DNA from 3 places in the Pseudomonas cichorii genome. Region 1 is predicted to be linked to each of the others. Evidence: predicted binding sites of a transcription regulator. Region 1 holds the regulator's gene; each other region holds the start of a gene.
What was found. The regulator FliA, encoded in region 1, starts transcription of late flagellar genes. The targets are predictions, from matches to a motif close to CTAAAGTTTNNNNNNNNNNNGCCGNTAA.

Region 1 (2,269 bases):
ACCAGATCCATCGTGCGGTTGGCCGCATTCTCGGTCAGTCTCACAACATACGACAGACGATCGGCGGCATCAGTGATCTGGGACACTTCTTCGGCTTGCGGCATGTTCGGGTCAATATGAAAATTGACGATCGCACTATGCAGTTCGCGAGTCAGCTTGCCGACTTCCTGATACAGGCCACGGTCACGAGCCTGGTTGAGCTCATGGATCAATTGCACGGCATCACCGAAGCGGCCTTTTTCAAGGCTGGCAACCAGCTCCTGCGCGTGTTTCTTCAGGGTTGACTCGAAGTCACCCAGTGAATCGTTGTTGTCCATAGCGCCCTCGCGGCATGCATCAGCTGTTGACGCGTTCAAAGATCTTTTCGATCTTCTCTTGCAGCACTTGGGCTGTGAACGGCTTGACGACGTAACCGTTCACACCGGCCTGGGCAGCTTCGATAATCTGCTCACGCTTGGCTTCAGCAGTCACCATCAGCACGGGCAGGCTTTTGAGACGATCATCCAGGCGAACCTGACGCAACAGATCGATACCGGTCATGCCAGGCATGTTCCAGTCAGTCACCAGAAAGTCAAAGGAACCACTTTGAAGCATCGGCAAGGCAGTGATGCCGTCGTCCGCTTCGGATGTGTTGGTGAACCCCAGGTCACGCAACAGGTTTTTTATGATCCGCCGCATCGTTGAAAAGTCATCAACGATGAGGATTTTCATGTTCTTGTCCAATTCGACCTCCAAGCAGTCTTTAACGCATTCAGCACCTGAACACGCTGTTCACTCAATACTGGCACAGCACACCCCCGGCTGTACGAAACGACGACGGGCTTGGCAAAACAACAGAGCACCAACCTGAACCTGCAGGCCATAGGCTCTGTCTGAACAGGCTCCTGCCCTGTCTATCCTGATACCACGTAACGCTCTGCACAGCCGGCTTGCGACAACCTGTGACCTGGATAAGTCACAAATTGCCATCAACGCGCTCGCCACTCCCCCAAACGCCCCCGCAAACGAGCTGCGCACTGGCTGTGTAACTGACTGACCCGCGACTCGCTGACCCCAAGCACTTCACCGATTTCCTTGAGGTTCAGTTCTTCGTCGTAGTACAGCGCCAATACCAGCCGCTCACGCTCCGGCAAATTGGCAATTGCATCTGCCAGCGCTGCCTGGAAACGCTCATCTTCCAGGTCTCGCGACGGTTCGAGCGAGCCGCTTGCACCATCCTCATGCAGCCCTTCATGATCGCCGTCCTGCAAGAGGTCGTCGAAGCTGAAGAGGCGGCTGCCTAAGGTATCATTCAAAATCCCATAATAATCATCGAGACTTAACTGGAGTTCGGCAGCAACCTCGTGATCTTTAGCGTCACGACCGGTTTTTGCTTCAATTGCGCGAATTGCGTCACTGACCATGCGCGTATTACGGTGTACCGAGCGTGGAGCCCAGTCACCCTTGCGCACTTCATCGAGCATGGCGCCACGAATACGGATACCGGCATAGGTTTCAAAACTCGCACCCTTGGTGGAGTCATATTTGGTAGACACTTCCAGCAGACCGATCATGCCGGCCTGGATCAGGTCTTCCACCTGAACACTGGCAGGCAGACGCGCCAGCAAGTGGTAGGCAATACGCTTGACCAGCGGCGCGTAACGCTCGATGAGTTCGTATTGCGAATTTCTGGAAGCCTTGCTGTACATTTGAAAGCCGCTCGCTGTCATTGAACAGGCCCCGCACTGGTCTGGTGGACAAGTCGTTCGACGAAGAACTCCAGATGACCACGCGGGTTGGCCGGCAACGGCCAGGTGTCAACCTTCTGGGCAATGGCCTTGAAAGCCAGCGCACATTTGGAGCGTGGAAACGCCTCGTAGACAGCGCGCTGCTTCTGCACCGCCTTGCGAACACATTCGTCGTAAGGCACGGCACCGACGTACTGCAGGGCCACATCCAGGAAACGGTCAGTCACTTTCGTCAGTTTGGCGAACAGGTTGCGCCCTTCCTGAGGGCTCTGGGCCATGTTGGCCAGAACGCGAAAACGGTTCATGCCGTAGTCGCGGTTGAGCAATTTGATAAGTGCGTAGGCGTCAGTGATCGAGGTGGGTTCGTCGCAGACCACCAGCAGCACTTCCTGCGCAGCGCGCACGAAGCTGACTACCGATTCGCCGATACCGGCAGCCGTGTCGATCACCAGCACGTCGAGGTTGTCGCCAATCTCGCTGAAGGCCTGGATCAGACCGGCATGCTGGGCTGGCGACAGGTGAACCATGCTCTGGGTGCCGGA
Region 2 (2,269 bases), 360 kb from region 1:
TGGCCTGACTGATCGAGCGCTCCAGACGTTGCGCCGACTCGGAGACAGAATGTGAACTGCTCTCGACCTGGCTCAAGGAATGGGAAAACGCTTCGACCATGCTGTTGAGGCCAGTACCGACATCACCGATCTCGTCACGACTGCCTACTTTTACACGGGCAGTGAGGTCGCCCTGAGCGATGCGGGCAGTCACGCTCAGCAGTTCTTCCACTGCGCTTCGCAGAGCACTATAAATGCCTGCAAAGGCGTACAGCAGCAAGACGCCGAGAACGACAAACAGGCCGATAAAGAACATGCGTTCATTGTTACGATCCTGCAGGCGTGTAGCGAGCTGGTTCTGCAGCGAAGCCTGCATCTGCTCCTGAGCCTTGTAGAACTGCGCGACCACGGCATTGCCGCGCTCGCCCAGGGTGTTGGCGTTTACGTTCGAGCGCTTGCCCGGGTCCAGATAGTCCATCAGGTCACGACTCAGGTTTTCAAGGTCGTTGATGGCCACGATAACGGGTTGCTCAACCACATCCGTAAGCTCCGGCTCTTCGCGACGCAGCAGGCGCAGACTCTGCTGCAATTCCTGGCGAACCTGGGCTTCCTGCTTCATCAGGTTCAAGGCAAAGGCGCGGGTGGTCTCGTCAATCTGGCGATCCGCACTGAAACCGTTGGCCAGGCCGCGGACTTGTCCGATCACGTTGATCTGTCTGGGCAACCGCAGGGTACTCAGGTCGATCAGAAACAATGAGCCATAGTCTTCGTCCAGAATCATTCCGGAAGTGGCAGAAATGTAATAGATAAAGCCCAGCACCCTGGTCAACTGATCGTTCCAGGCGCTGAAAATGGTCAATGGATCCCCACCGTTCTTGGCTCGTTCGATCAGTTCGCGGGTATCGGCACGCAGTCTCTGCACACGGTCTGCGGTTTCCAGGTATTGACCGACCTTGCCATCCAGAACCGCCAGTTCATTGAAAGCCTGCTCAAGCTTCTCGGCATTGCGAGCAACATCAGCCCTGGCACCTTCATTGCCGCTGAGCATGCTGTGGGTCAAGGCCCGTTGCATCATGGACAGGCGCAGTACAGGAGTAACGTCCACCAGGTATTTCTGGCCTACCTGCTCATGACTCAGCGTATCGATGCTGGCGTTGAGCGTCTGCATGACCCGGATACCGAGAAACAGCAGAGGGATGAGGACAATCACGCCAAGAATAAAAAACTTTATGGGGAAGCGGACACGGTTTGTAACGTAAACGGCAGGGCTCAATATGTTCATCAGATTCTCATTCACTAATTTTTTAGCGACAGCCGTTCAGGGCCTTTTTTGAGACGATCCCTTTCTCGTTTGTGTTGGTGTATTTATTCGAAAAATCGGTGCGTCAGGCTTTGTACGAAAAGTCGGTGAGATACGATCAGACATGGCAAGGACAGGCGATGAGTGGTCGAAGTCACGCACCGGTTCCAGCGTTGTAAAACGCTGTCGGGGATTTGCACTACACGACAGGCTATCGACTCAAACCCGGAATTTTTTAGGTCAACCGAGTATCCAGGGTACGAAAGGTCACGGATTGCACAATCGCAACCCGTTCCAGGAAGGCTTGAAGCGCTTGATAAAACGAGGAATAACGCGAGTTTCCGGTGCCTGTCAGCCGAGGGTTATCAGCCCCTGACGGGCAATGCGCGTCAGGTCGCGGATGACCTGCTCGACGTTATCGGCATCCGGTGTCTGGATCACCGCCAGGTCGAACTGGTCATTGGCGTAATGAGCCAGCGATTGAGTCGTATCGGCAAACTGAATGAGAAAGGCGCAGGAGCCGCCGCGACGTCGAGGCCAGCCATCCAGATAACGCAACAGCGTCGGCTGATGGGAACCGCCCAACAGGATTTTCGGATTCTTGCGCGACAGCACAGTGGTGATCGGGGACAGGCGAGCGAGGGGGCGCAGGTTGTTCATGGTGTCTTTTCTCAGCCTCGGATGGTCCGCTGGGCAGCGGTGGGAGGCAACACCGAACCAACGTTTTAGCGGTATTTCGACAAGGTCCGAGCCTTGCCTGGCGCCCCGCAAGTAGTTGTTAAATCGGCGCCTGATCAGCATCCTAGAGAAGCCGCTGGTTAATTGTCAAATGCCATCAACCAGAAAGGCCCGCCTTTCACAAGACGAGCCTTTCCTGATGCCCATGCCGCTTTATTAGTTGGCGATGGCGCGGTCCACCGAGAGTTTGCCTGCACCTTCGATCAGAATCGCGATGGCGCCACCCAGCAAGGCCAGGGCGAACTCATAGCC
Region 3 (2,269 bases), 2.1 Mb from region 1:
TGATTGTTGACCCCGGCACTGGTCTGCTCGGTCACTGCCGACAACTGCTCGGCAGCACTGGCAATCTGAGTCACGCCATCACGGATCCCGACAATCAGGTCGCGCAGGGTTGCGCTCATGCGTTGTACGCCCTGTTGCAGAACACCCAGCTCATCGCGGCGCGTCACAGCAATGTTGCGTGACAGATCGCCCGACGCGATACGCTCCACTTCAACCAGCGTGTCCTGCAAGGGACTGGTGATCTGGCGGGTGATAATCAGCGCCGCCAGAATGCCCAGAACCAGAGCCAGCACGGTGCCGCCGATCTGCATGTTGCGGGCATGGGCGCTGTCTTCAGCACCACGAACAGCCTGGAGTTGATACAGCGCTTCGCTGACCTTGGCCATCTCCACACCTTGTGCGGTGTTTTCCTTGCGAGCCGTTCCGATCGCCGTATTCGCCGCCTTGAAGTTATCCACAGCCTGGCGATAGCTGACAATTGAGCTTTCCAGTTGCTTGAATTCGTCACCATAGCTGCCATTGAAAGCAGCCCTGAGAGGCTCCATGCCTTGCAGGGCCGTCTCGAGCTGGCGGTAGGCGTTCTTTTCCGTGGTTTCGTTGGGGTTGCCGGTGTAGCCACGCACTTCATAGCGAATCAGGGCCAGGTTTTCCTTGGCTTTCATAATCGCTTGATAGCGCCCGAAACGTCGCTCGTCATCCGGCGACATGGCGAGCACGTCGTCGATGATCCTGCCGATGATTTCTGCACCTTTGACGGCGTGGACACCCATGGTTTTACGTAACGCAGCATCGGAGCGGTAAGCCTCACGCATCCGGTCATACGACTGCTGGTAGTCGGCGGTAAGTTTGCCCATCTCCTGGAGCTTTTCCTGATTACCCGGATAGGTAAAAAGCCCCAGCAGTGTGTTGTGCTTTTCCTTGAGATGGTTGAGAAGGCCCTGAGCGACATCACCCATCTTTTCATCGCCGTTCTCGGTCACGTATTGCAAACGCCTCAGGCGTAGCTCACTCATGTCGGCGTTGAGGCCCATGATGTCGGCAACACGATCGCTACGCTCGATCAGGCTACCCAGGCCACTCCAGCCCGTCAGAGCCATGAGGCACGTCAAGACGAGCACCGCACCAAAGCCCAATGCCAGTTTCAATTTCACACTGATATTCGCAAACCATGTATTCATGACATTCCTTCGATTTCCTGAACGCTCGCACGGGCGCTTTGAACCGCGACCTGTTGTCCAGTGAGTGGGCGGATCGAACCAGCAAATTGATACAGATGATTACATGAATAACAGAAAGGATGGCTACAGGCCATTTATAAGTGCGCAAATTTTCATTCACACAGGCGGGCGCAAAAGCTTGAGATAGAGAGGCTGGCGCCAGAAAGAACTGAGCCCGGCAAAGGCCGGGCTCAAGAGTGAGGCGGGATGTATCAGACGCGGAAGTGGCTGACCATCATCTGCAACTGGCCACCCAGACGGGCCAGCTCGACGCTGGAAGCAGCGGTTTCTTCACTGGCCGAAGCGGTCTGCTCGGAAACGTCACGCACGTTGATGATGCTGCGGCTGATTTCCTCGGCCACAGCGCTTTGCTCTTCGGCAGCAGCGGCGATCTGCTGGTTCATGGCCTGAATGTTGGAGACAGTCTGGGTGATATTGCCCAGCGATGCGCCCGCCTTGCGGCTGAGGGTAACGCTGTTGGCTGTCAGCTCGCGGCTGCTGAGCATGATGTTCGACACCTGACGGGTGCCGTTCTGCAGACCGGCCACCAGCGTCTCGATTTCCTCGGTGGATTGCTGGGTACGTTGCGCCAGGCCACGCACCTCGTCGGCCACCACCGCAAAACCACGACCGGCTTCACCCGCACGTGCCGCCTCAATGGCCGCGTTGAGGGCCAGCAGGTTAGTCTGCTCGGCCACGGCCTTGATCACGTCCATGACCTTGCCGATCTTGTCGCTTTCCTGCTCCAGCTCGCTCATGGCATCAGCCGAACGACCCACTTCAGTGGCCAGACGCTCGATCTGCGCAATGGCCTCGCCTACCACCTTGTCGCCGTCGCGAGCTTCGCGGTCGGCATTGGAAGCCGCTTGCGAAGCCTGTTCGGCGTTGCGGGCAACTTCCTGAACAGTGGCCGACATTTCATGCATGGCAGTAGCCACCTGATCGGTCTCCACTTTCTGGCTGTTGACCCCGGCGCTGGTCTGTTCGGTCACAGCCGACAGCTCTTCGGCAGCGCTGGCAATTTGGGCCACACCGTCGCGAATCCCGGTAAT

Region 2: KGD89_RS15035 (methyl-accepting chemotaxis protein) is a predicted target of FliA. The motif match lies at 1,491-1,518, and genes of this name have one in related genera.
Region 3: KGD89_RS00590 (methyl-accepting chemotaxis protein) is a predicted target of FliA. The motif match lies at 1,334-1,361, and genes of this name have one in related genera.

What each region holds. Positions count from the first base shown of each region.
Region 1 covers NZ_CP074349.1:3,966,749-3,969,017, forward strand. Annotated here, with positions in the region: gene KGD89_RS16500 (protein phosphatase CheZ) at 1-317, opposite strand, end outside; gene KGD89_RS16505 (chemotaxis response regulator CheY) at 337-711, opposite strand; gene fliA (RNA polymerase sigma factor FliA) at 969-1,709, opposite strand; gene fleN (flagellar synthesis regulator FleN) at 1,706-2,269, opposite strand, start outside.
Region 2 covers NZ_CP074349.1:3,602,519-3,604,787, forward strand. Annotated here, with positions in the region: gene KGD89_RS15035 (methyl-accepting chemotaxis protein) at 1-1,261, opposite strand, end outside; gene KGD89_RS15040 (hypothetical protein) at 1,631-1,939, opposite strand; gene KGD89_RS15045 (DoxX family protein) at 2,174-2,269, opposite strand, start outside.
Region 3 covers NZ_CP074349.1:123,929-126,197, reverse strand. Annotated here, with positions in the region: gene KGD89_RS00590 (methyl-accepting chemotaxis protein) at 1-1,178, opposite strand, end outside; gene KGD89_RS26260 (methyl-accepting chemotaxis protein) at 1,430-2,134, opposite strand.